DNA from 4 places in the Rothia sp. LK2492 genome. Region 2 is predicted to be linked to each of the others. Evidence: riboswitches for the same ligand, from Rfam matches in the RefSeq annotation. Region 2 holds a riboswitch; each other region holds the start of a gene.
What was found. Region 2 has a riboswitch for S-adenosylmethionine ahead of VVR27_RS02540 (nuclease PIN). Riboswitches for the same ligand answer to the same signal wherever they lie in the genome.
Positions count from the first base shown of each region.

Region 1: another riboswitch for S-adenosylmethionine. It lies ahead of VVR27_RS03260 (bifunctional o-acetylhomoserine/o-acetylserine sulfhydrylase); the one in region 2 lies ahead of VVR27_RS02540 (nuclease PIN).
Region 3: another riboswitch for S-adenosylmethionine. It lies ahead of VVR27_RS09815 (hypothetical protein); the one in region 2 lies ahead of VVR27_RS02540 (nuclease PIN).
Region 4: another riboswitch for S-adenosylmethionine. It lies ahead of VVR27_RS06405 (LLM class flavin-dependent oxidoreductase); the one in region 2 lies ahead of VVR27_RS02540 (nuclease PIN).

Region 1 covers NZ_JAYWLX010000002.1:238,863-243,358, forward strand. The annotation lists gene VVR27_RS03255 (S9 family peptidase) at 1-1,679, opposite strand, end outside; SAM riboswitch class IV at 1,980-2,094, shown strand; gene VVR27_RS03260 (bifunctional o-acetylhomoserine/o-acetylserine sulfhydrylase) at 2,201-3,544, shown strand; gene VVR27_RS03265 (homoserine O-acetyltransferase) at 3,563-4,496, shown strand, end outside.
Region 2 covers NZ_JAYWLX010000002.1:77,023-81,518, reverse strand. The annotation lists gene VVR27_RS02555 (DUF6350 family protein) at 1-247, opposite strand, end outside; gene VVR27_RS02550 (SDR family NAD(P)-dependent oxidoreductase) at 349-1,122, shown strand; gene VVR27_RS02545 (plasmid stabilization protein) at 1,139-1,579, opposite strand; gene VVR27_RS02540 (nuclease PIN) at 1,576-1,776, opposite strand; SAM riboswitch class IV at 1,812-1,939, opposite strand; gene VVR27_RS02535 (SNF2-related protein) at 2,179-4,496, shown strand, end outside.
Region 3 covers NZ_JAYWLX010000009.1:56,849-61,344, forward strand. The annotation lists gene VVR27_RS09805 (thymidine kinase) at 1-433, shown strand, start outside; gene VVR27_RS09810 (hypothetical protein) at 560-1,300, shown strand; SAM riboswitch class IV at 1,414-1,531, shown strand; gene VVR27_RS09815 (hypothetical protein) at 1,548-1,973, shown strand; gene VVR27_RS09820 (hypothetical protein) at 2,078-2,842, opposite strand; gene VVR27_RS09825 (DUF262 domain-containing protein) at 2,839-3,972, opposite strand; gene VVR27_RS09830 (NADP-dependent isocitrate dehydrogenase) at 4,051-4,496, opposite strand, start outside.
Region 4 covers NZ_JAYWLX010000004.1:195,941-200,436, reverse strand. The annotation lists gene VVR27_RS06405 (LLM class flavin-dependent oxidoreductase) at 115-1,527, opposite strand; SAM riboswitch class IV at 1,620-1,722, opposite strand; SAM riboswitch class I at 1,900-1,992, shown strand; gene VVR27_RS06400 (ABC transporter ATP-binding protein) at 1,998-2,795, shown strand; gene VVR27_RS06395 (aliphatic sulfonate ABC transporter substrate-binding protein) at 2,881-3,924, shown strand; gene VVR27_RS06390 (ABC transporter permease) at 3,927-4,496, shown strand, end outside.

The DNA of each region.
Region 1 (4,496 bases), 160 kb from region 2:
GGGAGTGAGGCGAGAAAGTCGGTGGAATCAATGAAATCTGTGAAAGTGTTCTTCTTGGCTAGTTTCTTGCCTTCGGTGTACCAGGACCGGCCCATCTCGCCACCACCGCGGATATGAGCAATCACAAATACGGCACCGCGGTCGAGGACGCTCAGGCGGGCTACGGAGAAGTAAGGATCCATTGAAGCTTCATAGGAGCCATAACCGTACTGAATCACGGGGTGCGGTTGTGTCTTATCCACATCAGCTAGGTGCATGACAGAAAGAGGAATCATGGCGCCGTCGGCAGCTGGCGCCCACATGCGATAAGCGGTGTACTGATCACGCTCGTAGCCCAGAACCGGCGTTTCCCGGCGTAGCACCAGCTCATCGGTATCAGGGAAGTAGTCATAGACACTGCTGGGCGTGAGGAAGGAGGTGTAGTTGAGGCGAATCACCGGGGACATAATGTTCATCCCTGAACAGGAGGAAGTGTAGAGCTCCTCACTAAAGCCGCCGGGCTGAGTGAACTCGATACCGCGGGGGTCGCCTACAGCGAGCTGATGTGACAGTGAGCTGCGGGGTGCAACAAAGACCTTAACCGTGGTGTTCTCTCGCGCCATGACCGCAAGGTGGTTGCGCGAGAAGCTAACGCTCTCGATGCGTACATCGTCGCGGTGCGGCATAAGAGCCACCCAATCAGCCCGCAGACGCTCAAAAGGTACATAGGCTTCGGGGAGAGGTGCTATGACGATTTCTGAGTTGGGCGCATCAAAGTCATGGGTGAGCACCAGGTAGGCCCTTCCATCGACATCGATGATGTCGGTGCTGTATTCAACCCTTTGCTCCCTACTAATAATCAGCGTGGGCTCTACCTCGCCTAACTCATGAATATTGACCACGCGGGTCTCAGTGTACTCAGAGTTACCGGAGGTCATCACCACGTGTGTACGGGAGGACGACATCCCCGCTCCCAGCCACATGCCCTGATCCTCTTCGGTATAGAGAGCAATGTCATCAGCCGGGCTACTTCCCACTCGATGAGCACGAATCTGATAGGGGCGCCAGGAATCATCGGCTACAGCATAGATAAGGTGGTTAGCGCCCGAGGCAAAGAAAGCTCCGGCGAAGATATCTTCAATCTTTTCATCCAGCATCTGGCCGGTTTCAAGGTTTTTGAAGTGCTGGGTGTAGCGCTCATCGCCGGTGTCATCGACTCCAAAGGTCAGCAGTCGTCCGTCGCGAGTAACCTGGAAGGAGCCTAGTGAGAAGAAAGGTAGGTCTCGCGCAAACTCGTTGCAGTCCAGCACCACTTCTTCACCCTCAAGCGGCTGACCGGGCACCACCTGCGGTGGTGTATAACGCTCAACAACGCTGCCTTCTGTTAGGGCAGGCACCCGGCACATAATGGGGTACTGCTCGCCGGCTACCGTCCGATTGAAATACCACCAGGCACCCCTGCGGGAGGGAACGGACATATCCGTTTGCTGAGTGCGGCCTTTAATCTCTTCAAAAATAGCGTCGCGCAGAGGCTGCTGGTCAGCGGTAACCCCATCGGTGTATGCATTCTCTGCTGTGAGATGGGCAAGCACCTCTTCGCTCTCTTTATCACGCATCCATTCGTAGTAATCAATGAAAGTATCGCCATGATGAGTGCGCTCGCTGGCGATGCGTGGGGGACGGGGTGGGGTGAGCGTCATGAGATGCCTTTCTGATGGTTTCTTCTCCAGTCTAGTGGAGAGAGGTTTCCCCGTAAGAGCAGGAGCGGGCGGACGATGAGCGCGGCCAAGCTAGTCGGGGCTGGGGTGAATTGACGAGTGAGCGCTAGCGAACCCTGCGAGAGGGGCAGCTTGAACGCGCTCCTAGACCGTCCGTGGTCTTAATCCAAACTGGGTAAGGGTAAGAGTTACACCTGCGTAATTTTTGCAACAAATGAAACATGCTGACATCTTGCAGTCTTTTCTTGACGCCATGAAACCCGCTAAGGAAGACTAACAACAGGTCAAGAGCGCCAGCACTAAGCCTCAGCTAGCTGGCCGGCAACCCTCCACCTGCGGTGGGGTGCCCTGAGTGAAGACCTGACACATCCCAGACGGGTATGTGTAAGCGCGGGACCGATGTGCCATCTCCTTCGGTGCATCACCTTCCGGTAGACCGGGAGTTACGGCATGCGGCCCCACCTTGCGAGATATTTTCCTCACTAGAGACTGGAGCTACCAACATGACGACCTCACAGAACATCCCCACTCCCAGCAAGCCTGCCGGCTGGAAATTTGAGACCCAGCAAATTCACGCTGGTCAAGAACCTGACCCGGTCACCGGGGCACGCGCTTTGCCGATTTATCAGACCACCTCTTTTGTCTTTAAGGATTCACAGCAGGCAGCTAACCGTTTTGCTCTCTCTGAGCTGGGCCCCATCTATACCCGTATTAATAACCCCACCCAAGAAGCGGTAGAAAACCGTATCGCGGCCCTAGAAGGCGGAGTGGGAGCGCTGTTGCTCGCATCTGGTCAGGCAGCCAATACTTTCTCGATTCTCAATATTGCCGGGGCAGGGGATCACATCGTTGCCTCGCCCTCTCTTTACGGCGGTACCTACAACCTCTTCAAATACACCCTGGCGAATCTAGGCATTGAAACCACTTTCGTTGATGACCCCGCAGACCCCGAAAGCTGGCGCGCTGCCGCCCGCCCTAACACCAAAGCTTTCTTTGGGGAGACCCTGCCCAACCCTCGCGGGGACGTGCTGGATATTGAACCCATTGCAGATGTAGCTCACAGCGTAGGTGTTCCCCTTATCGTGGATAACACCGTAGCAACGCCTTATCTGCTGAACCCCATCAAGCACGGTGCTGATGTTGTGGTGCACTCTGCGACTAAATATCTAGGGGGCCACGGAACCTCTGTGGGTGGTGTCATCGTGGACGCCGGCACCTTCGACTACGGTGCTTACCCCGAAAAATACCCCATCTTTAATCAGCCCGATGAGAGCTACCACGGCCTGGTCTACGCCCACGACCTGGGCAAAGACGGCGCCTTTGGCGTCAACCTCTCTTACATTTTGAAAGCCCGCGTGGCCCTGCTCCGTGATTTGGGAGCATCAATTTCTCCGACCAATGCCTTTAACATAGCGATCGGGCTTGAGACCCTGTCACTACGCATGGAGCGACACGTGCAGAACGCTGCTGCAGTTGCCCGCTTCTTATCTGAGCATCCCGCGGTTGAATCGGTGGTTTACTCGGGTTTGGAAAGTTCACCCTACTACGGGCTGTCTCAGAAATACCTGCCCCGCGGCGCCGGTGCAGTCCTGGGCTTCACTCTCAAAGACGCGGATGCTCCCACCGCCCAAAAATTTGTAGATGCGCTGTCCTTACACTCCCTCCTGGTCAACATTGGCGACGTGCGCAGCCTGGTCGTACACCCGGCGTCCACCACGCACAGCCAATCAACGCCAGATGAGCTAGCCGCCATCGGCATCAATCCCGCCTTTATTCGCCTCTCGGTGGGTATTGAACATATCGATGATATTTTGGCTGACCTCGAACTAGGCTTTAACGCGCTCTAAAGTACGAAAGGTAAATCGATGACGATTAAAGCCTCGACCACTGATACCGCTGCTGGCACCCGTGTGGACGGCGTACTTAAGTACGCCCAGATCGGCGACCTAGCCCTCGAAAACGGTGAAACTCTGCCCGACGTTGTCATTGGCTATGAAACCTGGGGGACCCTCAATGAAGCCGGCGATAATGCGGTGTTGATTCTGCACGCGCTGACCGGTGACACCCACGTTTCTGCCGGTCGCGCGGCTTCGGATGCTCCGGCAGAAGTGCGGGCGGCAGCTGAAGCAGGTGGTTGGTGGCCTACCGCTGTGGGCCCAGGGCGAGTCATCGATACCGATAAGTACTTTGTGGTGTCCCCCAATATGGTGGGGGGGTGCTACGGCTCAACAGGGCCGGCTTCCCCCTCACCCCTTTCCGTAGATTCTGAAGGCAAACCCTGGGGCTCTCGCTTCCCAGCCGTTACCATTCGGGATAGCGTCCACGCCGAGAAGGTACTGGCTGATCAGCTGGGCATTACGTCTTTCCATCACGTGGTGGGCGGCTCACTGGGTGGAGCGCGTGCCATTGAATGGGCGGTGACTTACCCCTCCCTGGTGCGGTCGGTAGCTGTGCTGGCTTCGGGTTCGGCAGCTACAGCAGAACAAATTGCCTGGGGGCACATGCAGAATCTAGCGATACGCCAGGACCCCAACTTTGCCGGCGGCGATTACTACGGCGGCCCCGCTCCTGATACCGGGCTGGCACTTGCCCGACGTATCGCGCACACCACCTACCGTTCGGCGGCTGAACTACACTTCCGGTTTGGGCGCGACGAACAGCCGGGCCACGAGGTGCTTGCCCCCAAGTACAGTGAGCGCGGCCGCTACCAGGTGGAAAACTACCTGGATTACCATGGGCAGAAGTTGACCGCGCGTTTTGACGCTAACTCCTACCTAGCGATCAACGAGGCGCTACTGA
Region 2 (4,496 bases):
CCGAGAATGCACCCTGCGTTGGGATGTCCATAGCCAGTGGAACACCGTGCACCAGCAACCAAGTATGGCCGGCTACCGAGGTAGCACCGGCAAAGGTGCTGTTATCAAAACCGTTGGTATACCAAACAGCTGCCAACAAAAAGACAACGGCCAGGTAACTCAGCGCTGCAACGAGGGCAAGCTCAACGGCACCCTGCAACCACAGGGGCATGGGTAAAGAACGCGGGGGGCGGGCTGGTGTTTTCATCGCTTTTATCATGTCATGTTTCGTTTGCTGATACCCAAGCGCTCGGCGCCTTTACAGCAAGTTCCCCGAATGATGTTGAGCATGTTAGGTAAAGTGCACCTATGAGCATTGACCCATCCTACGTTCTGATTACTGGTGCCTCAGCTGGCATCGGCGCCGAATTTGCGCGCCAGTACGCCGCCGCCGGTTACCATTTGGTACTGACAGCTCGCAGGGTTGGCCCGCTGCAAGAGCTGGCTGAAAACCTGCGGGCGGAGTGCGGTGTCACCGTTGAGGTGCTTCCCGCTGACCTGCTCAATCCCGATGATTTAGAGCGCCTGGTAGCCCGTTTACAGCAGGATGAAGCTCCGGTGGAAATTCTGGTCAACAATGCAGGCTTCGGTTTAGGCAGCTCTTTCGACGCTGCCACTGCCCAGCAGCACCTTGCCCAGGTGGATGTTCTCGCTAAAGTTCCGTTGCTGCTCATGCACACCGCTATCACTACCATGCTGCCCAGGGGCAGGGGGCGCATCATTAACGTCGCCTCGGTGGCAGCCTTCACCCCCGGCGGCACCTACTCAGCGGTCAAAAGGTTTTTAGTCTCTATCTCAGAGTCAGCCAACCTACAGTACGCGCCGCGCGGCATCACCGTCACAGCCGTCTGCCCGGGTCTCACCCGCTCAGAATTCCACGATGCCATGGGGCAAGCAGCCCCTTCTCTACCTGGTTTTCTCTGGTTGACCCCGCAGAGGGTAGTAGCGGATGCCACTGCTGCTAGTCACCGGGGCAAAGCGCTCTGCGTGCCCTCAGTACCCTACAAAGTTGCGGTGAGCCTCACCAAGATTCTGCCCCGGGCAGCGGTGGCCAAGCTGATTGCGCGCACACGCAACTACTAGAGGAACAGCAGGGATGTCATGAGGCGCCTTCGAGCCAGGGATTTGAAGCGGGCACGCCCCAGCTGCGGTAGACCTCCGCCTTAGATGAGATAATTTCAAGCTCATGTACCGCCGCTGTGGCGCTCATCAGACCTTCCAGAGCAGCGGTTGGCAATGGGGTGGACGCCGCTGAGCCCACCGCGTGTAACTTAGGTTCGGCGTGCCGTCCGGCCCATTCCAGGGAGACTCGGGCGTCCACGTCCAGCACGTGATCGTTAAAGCGGTCGGTGAGCTCAGCCAACCAGCGGTCTGTCTCGGGGTAGGGGTAGAGACCCTTTAGCTCACCAAGGCTCAGCACCGAAATGTAGAGGGTGCGGTAGGAGCTGCGGCGCAAAAATGCCACCACAGTGGGGTGCGGGTTTACCTTGCGGATTTCGGCAAGGACGTCCGAATCAAGAAGAAGACCTACCTGGCTCATGCAGCTTTCAGAACACCGTATTCAGTAGCAGGGATGCCGCTCGGGTTAGGAGCCAGCAAAAAATTCAGGAACTCGCTACGCTCGTTCGAAATACGAGTGTAGTCCTGAATACTCATCGCGGTAAAACCACCGCGGGCAGGTACAGATGCAGCAGAGATATTCTTCTGGACAGAGATGTGGGGGCGAGCATTTGACATGGTGCCTTTGCGCGTAAGGTGCGCGTTCCTTTCATAACGTGCTCTTGTCTACACCAAACAGCGCCGATATGCGCGATGCAGACCGCTTCGTCATCCGAGCCACCCGTGAACATGGGGTTGGCGTTCAACTAAAGTCGGAGCTTAGCAGTTGAAACTCTTGAAGCTGGTTAAAACTGTAACCTACACCGGCCCAGCCTGTAAACAGGTTTCTCACCATTTGGTTGAGCAAATCAAGACCGATAGCTACCTGTCCACCAGCTGCACCCTTTGCTTCTGCGATAAGCTAGAAGACTAGGTTCATTCAGAAGTCGAATGCGCTCGTTTCCGCCCACTAAGTGGAGCTTCAACGATTAGCCGCTTTTGAATTTGCCCCGGTTTATTAGATTTCGCACCGAGGTTACTGTGTCATCCGCTTCTGCTTTCCCCGAGATTCCCGTGACTGCCCCTGCCTTGATTCGGCAAGTGGGTCACGGGGCCTATACGCGCGGTCAGCGGTATATGCGCGATGGTATGGTGGTGCGCTACACCTACGATGAGGGTGCCCGGACGCTGACGGGTCAGGTGGCTGGTAGCGGTTCAACGCCTTATGAGACGACCGTGATCTTTCCGGCTGAGGTGCTGGCCGGGTCATCATCTTTCACCTCGTATTGCTCTTGCCCGGTGTCCCATAACTGCAAGCATGCGGTGGCTCTGATGCTGACCGCCATTGACCGGTCTGCTAAGGCAAAGAAAGCGCTGACTGCTAGCTCTTCAACCTGGCGGTCTGCTGCTGAAAACGAGGTAACTTCTCTCCCGGTGGAGGACAAGCAAAAGCTGGTGGCGGACTTGCGGCAGCAGATGGCTCAGAGGGAAGCCGAGCTGGCGCTCCCGGCTGGTGACCCCACCGAAACGGTGCCGCCTGCTCATGGGACAGCGCCCAAGTTACCTGCCTGGCGCAGGTCTCTTGCCTATTCTCTCTCTAGCCGGCCGAGCTTTGATAGCAGGACGCACGGGGTCTCCGGCGCCCTGGATTTACGGCTGGTGGTGCCGGGTAAGTACGGCTGGAGCAAAAATAACGGTGCCCCCAAGATTAGTTTGGAGGTCCGCCCGGTCATGATGGGTGCCCGCGGCAAGTGGATTAAGGGTGGGCTGACCTGGGAGAAATTCTCTGGCACAGCAGCCGGGGCGTCCGGCACGGGCTTACTCCCCGAGCATGCCAGCTGGTTTACCGAATTCTATGCGGTCATTCGCGGTTCTCAGTCCATCTATTCCTCACACCGCGAGTGGGCATCCATTTCAAACGTTGATTCCTCTCTGCTCTGGCAGCTCTTGCGGTCCGCAGATGAGTTGAATTTGCCTATCCTGCTCGACGGACAAGAGGCAGGTTTAGCGGTAGCTGACGAGCCTGCGGTAGAGCTCAGCCTTGAAACAGTACCTGAACGCGGCAGTAGCAGCGATGCGCTGCGCCTTACCCCCATTCTGCGCTGGGGTGGCTACACCCTGCCGGCCAACCTTACCCACAAACTAGGCGTCACCCGCCGCGGTTTTATTGCACTGAGTGGGGCTGCCCAAAAACATTATGTGGACGCTGCCACCGCTGCCCGTTGGGAGTCCGCTCTGCCCTCTGCCCTAGCTCACGTCGATGAAGTAGCGGTGCCCAGTAAAGGCAGCTCGGTAGACGGTGAGAACCACCGCCCCTCCTGGCTCGACGCTGAGGCCCAGCTGGTTTTGATTCCGCTGGCAGAGCCGCTGGAACCGGTGGCCGAAGCTCTGGTGTCCGGTGAATCAGTCACCGTACCTGCCGCCGATGTGCCCACCTTTTTTAGCGATTTCTACCCCCAGCTCACCCGGTCCCTTCCCCTCTTTACCGCCGACGAAAAAGTGCAGCTACCCGCCGTCCGCTCACCACAACTGGTCTTAACCGTGGAGTTCACCCCCGGTAGCCAGGGATTTGAGGCGGCCACCCGCTGGCACTGGGACTACCCGGCTCATCCGGTAGGCACCGATGATGAGGTCATTACCCTAGACGCTCTGGGCTACCCCGGTGAGGACAGGGCAGATATTCGAGATACTGCCTATGAGCATCGGGTGCTGAAAGAAGTGAAGCGAGTACGCCCCGGTGTTCCTTTTGGCAAGAATCGTTTTGAAGGTTGGTCTACCCGCACCCTGCTAGAAACCTATCTACCCGCCTACCGGGATATCGACGGGGTTCAGGTGGAACTACTGGGTCAGGTACCGGAGTTCCGTGAACTGGATGAAGCCCCCGAAATCGTAGTCACCGTAGATGATACCCGCCGCCGTGACTGGTTCGGTCTGGGCATCGCTATCAAGGCCGGCGAGTGGCACGTTGCTTTCGCCGATGTGCTGGCAGCCCTCGCTAAGGGCCAGACCCACCTATTACTGGGCAACGGCGAATACTTTGCCTTAGACCGCCCGGAGTTCATGAAATTACAGGAGTTGCTACGTGAAGCGCGGGAGCTTTCCGATAAGAGCGGGCCTCTAGAAATCAGCCGCCACCAGGTAGGTCTCTGGGAAGAGCTCGAAGAGTTAGCGGCTGAAACCCAGACCGTTACTACCTGGGACGAGCAGGTCGCCGCTCTGCTAGATCTTGACCACCACTCCCCCGCAGAGGTACCCACTGCCCTTGCTGCCGAGTTGCGCCCCTACCAGGTAGAGGGCTACCAGTGGCTTGCCTTTCTCTGGGAACAGTATCTGGGTGGTGTGCTCGCCGATGATATGGG
Region 3 (4,496 bases), on a different contig from region 2:
TGGCCCTGAGGACTCAGCGAAGGATCTCTTTCATGCCGCTGCTGAAGTAGCTGAAGACCCTGACCGGATGCACTGGCACCTGCCCGTCTCCTGTCTGCTAGTGGACGAGGCACAGTTCCTGACCTCAGAACAGATTGATGACCTGATGCGCATTGCCGTGCTGGAGGATATCCCAGTGCTTGCCTACGGTATCCGCACCGATTTTCGTACTCACGCCTTCCCCGGTTCTGCCCGCCTGCTTGAAATCGCCCACACCCTTGAAGAATTGAAGACCATTTGCCGGTGCGGACGTAAAGCACTCTTTAACGGGCGGACGCTTGATGGTAAGTTCATTTTCGACGGCGACCAGGTGGCCATCGACGGCGTGCACGTGGGCTACGAGTCCCTGTGTGCTACCTGCTACCTAGAAGAATCTGGCGGTGCGCTGAGCTAAGGGCGGAGCTGGTTTTCTACGGCGCGTAGAAGAAATATTTCGATTACTGGCCGGTAGCTACTCCAATATAGTGACCTGGGTCTACTCTGAAAGGGTATTTACTCCTTTCAGGTGAAAGAGGCAGACATGTCTTCCCCCACTTCTCGTTTCCTGTCCGTACCTACCGCCGCGCTGCTAGCTTTGACCGTCCTGGTCGGTTGCGGTTCAAACAGCGATGAGCCAGTGACTGCTGAGAGCAGTGCATCGTCGGCAAGCTCTGCTGCGGCTACTACCGCTACTGAGACTTCGGCGGCTTCTGAAACTTCGTCCGCCGCGGCGGTGCAGGCGGAGCTGCCTGAGGGCTACAAACTGATTTCCGCACCTAATAATGGCCAGTCCTTTGGCGTGCCCGAGGGCTGGCTGGAGGTGGATAGTCAGGCTATGGCTAATGATGCCGAGATTCAGGCATACTTGGAGCAGGCTGGTTCTGAGACCGGTATGAACGCTGAGATGCTAAAGCAACAGATGGCTCAGCTTGATGTGATGGCTATGTCTGCGACTCGTGATGCAGCTGGTTTTGCTGAGAACGTCAACGTTTTGGCGGAGCCGGTTTCTGCATCGGTGGCGCCTTCTGCTGAGGAAGCTAAGGCGATGGTTGAGGAGGTTAACGGTACAGCCGGTACATTTGCTGAGGTTCAGACGTCTCTGGGCGAAGGTGTCACTCAGGCGTACACTGCTGAGGTTGCTGGGGTAGATGTCGGAGGTGTTTACATCATTGTGCCGGCAGGCACTGGTGACGGTTACAGCATTATCACCGTTTCAGCTTCGGACACCGCTAAGGCACAGGAAGTTGCTGACAACATCGTAAAGTCACTGCAGAAGAACTAAGTTATTTGGCAGACGAGGGGCTGCCCTTCACCTACCAGCGGTAGGGGAGGGCGGCCCCTTTGTAATAGAGCTTATTGTGTGAACTGATAAAACTCTGTTGAAGTTGCTACCACGATTCAGAAGCCCAACGCTAAGCCCTTTGACTTGTTGGCTGGCAACCGCCTTTCGCAGACGGTGCCTTCAAAGGAAAATCGGTCACCAGGCTCAGACGGTCCAGTGAAAGTAGCGACTATTTTAGGAGGCCCTCATGAGTCAGCTTTCTTTTTCTTCTTCTAATGCCGATGCAGAAACAAGCAAGGACACTGTTGGTACCCGCTGTATTCTTCACACTGCTGGTCACGGAATTGTGCCTGCTGTTGATATCAACGCTTCAAATAAGTTGTGGGAGAAAGCCACAGTGCTTGAGCAGCGCGGCACCCGGTTGAAACTACAGACGGCAGACGGCGCGGCCTATTTCTGGCACCACGATCCGCAGCGTATAGCTTATCTCTGTGCACCTGAGGGTGGCGATAACCAGGACATCGAATCTGATGAGAAAGCGGCTGCGCCGGTATTGCTATTTAGTTCCAGCCATAAACTCTTGGGTAGGCGTATCGAAGGAAGTTTTCCTCAGGCGCATCTTTCGGATGAACCGTTGGATGCCTGTGAATTAGCTCCTATGCTAATTAGCTAGAAAGGTATCTTTATATAAATAATTAGGTAAGCCAATATAATGGCTTACCTAATTATTATCTTGGATAGAAATTAATTTTATATGCAGTTAAATTCTATGAGTGATTATTTAATAATTTTACGAAAATGGAGCTGTGTGTGGAATCGTATAAAATCAGCCTCGAATGGGTTGCTTATAAGATTATAATTCCCATTGATGTCACAGATTCTATTTAACCCTGAAGCATAAAGGTTGAGGGCGTACGGGATTTCAAAAGAATGCCAAACAATTAGTGCTAATAATTCTTCAGAGAAACTGATTCCAGAATTGCCATGAGAAATTGAGTTTCTCAAGTCAACTTGAAATTTAATAACATCAGGATTTAGTGATGTATTATTAATTAAGGATGTGTAATCTTCAGAACATTTAGATGAGATGTAGGTTAGGCACTCTTTGATTCGAGAATTGGATGGATTGGCACCGTAAGGTATCGTTGACTTAATGGCATCCGACCAAGCTGTTTTAATTTTACCGTGATCTTCACTTTTAAATCCTTTTGAATTATTGGACTTCTCAACAAATTCTTCTATGTCTTCAAAATTTGGAAACTCTTTTTTTAGACGGGTTATAGAGCAATCGCGTAGGGCAGACTCCACATTGGAGGAAGCTTGTACAATTATATTCTGCTGCATTTTTGATGTCATCCATGATTCAAGTGACATGGGTCTAACATTTTCTTTAGCTTTAATCCATTGAGGATAAAATCTAATAGACTCAATTAAGGCATCCCAAGTTACAACAGAATTTGATATGTTATCTAGTCGGATAGGGGAATATGTATCAACCAGTTTTTGCAAAACTTCAACAAGCGAAAATTCTGAAGGTATCATTCGCCAAATACCTCTATTGCAGCTCTCATTCTTTGGCTGATAAAGAATTTATCTGAACCATTTCGGCTGACTGCTTGCCAATCAAGTTCATCTGAAAAAATGTGTAATCTTGACAGCAGTTCTTCTGCTCCAATTTCAGATTTCTCGATACGTTTCATGAGTCCTACATACAGAGAGTCTACATATGAGATACTATGTTCTCGCGCCCATCCTTTATCGAGGTAAGCTTGGCGAATAAGAGATGTTACTCTGAGGAATAGCTGTTTGGCGTTTTCTAATTCATGACTGGGGTTATCTGCATAGCGATGTTTCTCATAAAAGTCATTAATGAACTCCTTCATTGGAGCTGAATAGTTTTCCCAATTAAAGTACAAGGCTAATATTCTAGAAATTATTTCGTGATCATGTGCATTGACGTCATACTTTCCGTATAGATGTCTCCAATCTGAGGTGTTATTGATTTCCTCAATAAATCCTACAATTCTGCCCGCAAATGTAGCTATTCTAATTTGATGTGGGGTAAGTTTTGTTCCGCCAGAGTTGATTCTTTCAAAAATCTGATAGATTGTACTTAAATCACCGGGCTCAGGGACTGTTCGAACTATTGTTGTTGTAATACCAGTGTTTCTAAATTTCCTTTGTTGTTCAGATGATAGGTCTTCGTAAGACTTACCGGAAAATTCATCTGAAACATATTTTAAAACAAAAGGAGAATTTACGGTTTCGCCGTTATCTTGATTTCTCCTTTGGATCCTTCCTTCCTTAAAGAACCTCAATGTAGTAAGGCGCTGTTGACCGTCAAGGACAAGTAATCTATTATCGCTTTGCTCGACCAAAAATATCCCAGGAACTGGAAAGCCCACCAGAATAGATTCAATGAACCTGTCCATTTGTTGCTTTTTCCAGACAAATTCCCTTTGAAAGCCCTCTGTTTCAAGTTCTTCAGTGTTGCTTCTGAACTGTGGTACAACTAGGTCACCGTCTTGGAGCCTGCGAATTAATCCGTCGATATCATACACCTGAGTCGCATATCTGACAGATTCTAGTTCTTTATCAATATTTTCATTAATAAATTCTTCATCGGTTATCTCGTCTGTTTGGAAATTATTGAACTGTAGTTGGTTTTCCATATATATTTTTCCTTTTTCTGGAGGGAGAGGCGCATCAGCAAAATAATGCTGATGCGCCTTAACAATGAATTCGTTATTTTATGTCAGTGTTTCAAGAATGCCGTTGAACATCGCACTCGGACGCATCACGGCTTCGGCCAGTTCGTCGGAGGGCTTGTAGTAACCGCCCAGGTCCACGGGCTTACCCTGAACCTCCAGCAGCTCAGCCACAATAACCTCTTCCTTCTCACCCAGACCCTCAGCTAGCGGTGCGAAAGCCTCAGCCAGCTCTGCGTCCTCGGTCTGAGCAGCTAGCTCCTCAGCCCAGAACTTAGTCAGGTAGAAATGCGAACCGCGGTTATCGATCTCGCCCACCTTGCGTGACGGTGACTTGTTCTCGTTCAAGAAAGTGCCGGTCGCAGCATCCAAAGTGTTCGCCAGAACCTGCGCACGCGCATTGCCGGTGGTCTTTGCCAGATGCTCGAAAGAAGCCGCCAGTGCCAGGAATTCACCCAGTGAATCCCAACGCAGGTGATTTTCTTCCA
Region 4 (4,496 bases), on a different contig from region 2:
CCTCTGAGCACAGCAAAAGAAACCTTCAAAAGTACGGTCTTACTCCACATCCACACTTTTGAAGGTTTCCTGATGATTCCCGGTGACGCACGGGGGCGTTTCGGTCAGCTTGTCCTAGCGGACGTTGCCGTCCGCGGCGCTGCGCTGACCAACGTAGGCGCCGCGGTAGGCTGCAGCCGGGTGGGTATCTGCCACCTTGGTGATGCCCTCACCGAAGAGGTTCTCCCGCAGGGTGGAACCTTCGTAGGCGGTGCGGTAGCGGCCGCGCTTCTGCAGTTCGGGCACCACGAACTCCACGAAGTCTTCGAAGGAACCCGGGGAAACATGGTAGGCAAGGTTGATTCCGTCCAGGCCACCCTCGTCAATCCAGCGTTCTAGCTCATCGGCAACGGTCTGGGGTGAGCCCACGATGACCTCGCCCATGCCGCCGGTAGCGCAGTGCTCAGCGATATCGTGACGCGTCCAGTCACGATCCTTGGATTGTAGGGTGAAGGGGGTCAGGAAGGACTGAATCGACTCGGTCTCAACGTACTTGAGCGCCTCGTCCTCATCGAACTGGGAGAGATCCACACCGCTCCAGCCGCCGATAATTGCCTGAGAAGCTTCTAAGTTGGCGTACTTCTTGTACTCCTCGAACTTTTCCTGCGCCTTCTCGTCAGTCTCATCAACCACAACCGAGAGCATGGCAAGAATCTTGGCATCATCACGGTTACGGCCCGCTGCTTCAACAGCGTCGCGGATGCGGCCGGTCAGCACCTTGGTCAAGTGGGGGCGCAGGGCGGTGATGAAAATAGCCTCGGCGTGCTTTCCAGCAAACTGCTGGCCGCGGGATGATGCGCCCGCCTGGAAAATAACCGGAGTGCGCTGGGGTGAGGGCTCAGACAGGGCGATACCGGGCACGGTGAAATGCTTCCCCTTATGCTCGATGGGGTGCACCTTGGTGGGGTCAGCGAAGATACCATTTTCACGGTCACGCAGCACCGCGCCGTCCTCCCAGGAACCCTCCCAAAGTTTGTAGCAAACATCCAAGAACTCATCTGCGATCTCGTAGCGGGTATCGTGTGGGATCTGAGCTGGCAGGCCCTGGTTTTCAGCAGCTGACGCCAGGTAGCTGGTCACCACGTTGAAGCCCACGCGGCCGCGGGTCAAGTGGTCAAGGGTGGAGTAGGACCGTGCCAGGGTATAAGGCTGGTTGTACGTGGCAGCTGCGGTGACGCCGAAGCCAATGTTTTTGGTAACCGCTGCCATGGCTGAAATGTGCAGGAAGGGGTCGCCCACCGGAACCTGCGCGCCGTCGCGCAGGGCATCGGCCACCGAGTTCTTGTAGACATCGTAGACGCCCACCACGTCGGCGATGAAGATAGCGTCGAAGAGGCCCTTTTCGCAGACCTTTGCCAGATCAGTCCAGTATTCGATGGTGTTGTATTCATCCGCACGGTTGCGGGGGTGACGCCAGGTGCCGAAGCTCTGGTGGCTGGTGGTGGTCATATCGAACGCGTTGACAACGATACGCTTCTTCTCGGTCATGAACCGGTGCCTTTCGGGTCAGCCCTCACACCCCGTGCCTGGCTAGCGATACAAAAATGACGCCTAACCTCTTGTGAAGGTGGCGCCTAGTTGCGCCGTACTTGCAGTTATCTGCCGGATCCTCATCTGGAGCACCCCGCTACGGGAGAGGGTTGCCGCCCAACGAGCCAGAGCTTAGCGTTGGGTCTCATGATCACGGTTTTAGTCTAACGAGGTGAGGGGGCGCTGAGGCAAAGTTTAGGGACTCTGTTTCACACTGTGAACCGGGTTGAGTTCTGTTACGGACGGCGGGCCGTCACGGAGCGTCACAAACGTTAAGAGGCGTCACAGGCTAGATTTTCAGGCACCGCGCCCATAGGCTAAAGCCACCGATAACCATCCAGAGCGACCGAGAGACTTGGCTCCACGACGTCGCAGCAACCACCCACCATAGGGACCGGTGCTAACGCCAAGAAACGATGGAGAAAGCAATGAGCACACTCACGCTAAAGCACACCCTCACCGCCTGTGACATCAACTTCTCGGGCATCGCTAAGAGCTTCGCCGGCGAGCGCGGGGCAGTCCACACGGTCCTCGAAGGTGTTTCGTTCACCGCCTATCCGGGTGAGATTATTTCGATTATTGGTTCCTCAGGCTGCGGTAAATCAACGCTGCTGCGTGTAGCGGCTGGTTTGGAAGCAGCCAGCGCGGGTGAGGTCACCATCGACGGCGCTGCCGTTCGTGGCCTAGATTCACGGGTAGCCATTGGGTTTCAGGAGCCCAGGCTTTTACCCTGGCGGTCTATTGCTAAGAATGTGGCTCTGGGCCTACCCAAGGGCACCCCTAAGGACGACGCTCGGCAGCATGTTGATGCCCTCTTGCGGCTGGTGGGGTTGGGGGATTATGCGGCGCATCGCCCCCGCGAGATTTCAGGAGGCATGGCGCAGCGCGCATCCCTGGCGAGAGCACTAGCGCGTAACCCCGGCGTCCTGCTGCTCGATGAGCCTTTTGGTGCGCTGGATGCCCTGACGCGTATCAAAATGCAGGATCTGCTGCTGGATATTCATGCTCAGGATCCCGCAACCATCCTATTGGTCACCCACGATGTGGAAGAAGCTCTCTACCTATCAGATCGCGTAATTGTGTTAGGCACACCTGATCCGCACTCGCCTGCCACGATTACCCGAACGGTTGAGGTGCCCGGGCACCGGCCCCGTGATCGCGGGGATTTAGACCTCGCTTTGTTGCGCAAAGAATTGCTGGCTGAGCTCGGCGTCGAAGAGCACTAAGTACCAGCCCTCTCCTTTACAGGGTATCTGCCCCCCTGGCCTTTGCTTCTTGCACCCACACACTACGACATTTCAAGGAAACCCCGTGTCAATCTTTTCTCGTTTCGCCCAATCCTCCGCCCTCCTGGCCGCTGGCGCCCTGCTACTGACCGGCTGCCTGGCAGGTGAAAACGCAGCTCCTGAAGCCTCAGCTCCAGCCTCAGCCGCGGACACCACAATCACTGTCGACTACGCCACCTATAACCCGCTCTCCCTCATCATCAAGGAAAAAGGGTGGCTAGAGACTGCTCTCCAGGATGAGGGTAAGACCGTGGAATGGGTGCAGTCAGCGGGATCGAATAAGGCTAATGAGGCTCTGCGGTCTGGGGTTCTTGACGTCGGCTCAACCGCCGGGTCAGCGGCGCTCCTTGCCCGGTCGAACGGCTCCCCCATTCAGGTGATTGACCTCTACTCCCAGCCTGAATGGGCTGCTCTGGTCACCACCCCCGACTCCGGTATTACCTCGGTTGCAGACTTGGCCGGTAAGTCAGTTGCAGTCACCAAGGGTACCGACCCCTACTTCTTCCTGCTCCAAGCGCTTGAAGAAAACAATGTCTCACCGCAGGATGTCACAATCGAGCAGCTCCAGCACGCTGACGGCCGTACCGCTCTCACTAAGGGCTCGGTGGATGCCTGGAGCGGGCTAGACCCCATCATGGCAGGCACCGAAATTGAAGACGGCAACATCCTCTTCTACCGCAACGTTGACTTCAATACCTACGGCTTTTTGAACGCTACCGAGGACTTCATCGCTTCTGACCCCGAGTCCGCTCAGACCATTGTTGATACCTACGAGTACGCCCGCGAGTGGGCTTTAGCTAACGAAGATGAGGCGATTCAGATTCTGGCGGATGAATCGGGTGTCACGCTAGAAACCGCACGCACCGTCTGGGAACGAACCAATCTAGACATTGATAACGTGCCCGGGGAGGCCCAGCGTACCGTGCTGACAAGGGTTGGCCCTTACCTGGTTGAGTCCGGGGACGTCGCCACCCAGGCTGATGTGGACTCCGCTTTGGGCAGTCTCATCCACGATTCGTTTGCCACCAAGGCTGACCCTGCACGTATCTCGGCGCTGGTGAGTGAATAGCCATGTCCTTGCTTCCAGCCACTGATACCCGCCCCTCCGAAACTAAGCGAGTAGCACGTAGCCGGGCGGGGGCGTCCTCACGGCCCGTGCAACTGAGCACCCGGGGCAACCGCTGGCTGCCCTGGTTAGGCGCTCTGCTTCCTCTCACTCTGCTGGCGCTCTGGCAGTACCTGAGCTTGACCGGGGTGTTCAGCGCCGTCCAGTTGCCCGCACCATCTAGGGTGGTTGCAGCAGCCCTTGACCTTCTTGGACGCGGCCAGCTGGGGATACACATTGCGATCTCAACCCAGCGTGTCCTCCTTGGTTTCACCATCGGTGCCCTCTTGGGCCTGGCATTGGGTGCTTGGGTGGGCCTCTCCCGCTGGGCTAACCTGCTCGCGGCCCCCACCATTGGGGCGCTACGCGCTGTTCCCTCTCTGGCCTGGGTTCCCCTGTTGCTGCTATGGATTGGCATCGGTGAGAACTCAAAGGTCACTCTTATCGCTATCGGTGCGTTTTTCCCGGTCTATACCACCGTCTCAGCCGCGCTTGCCCATGTGGACCCCAAACTGGTTGAAGCTGCCCGCACCTTC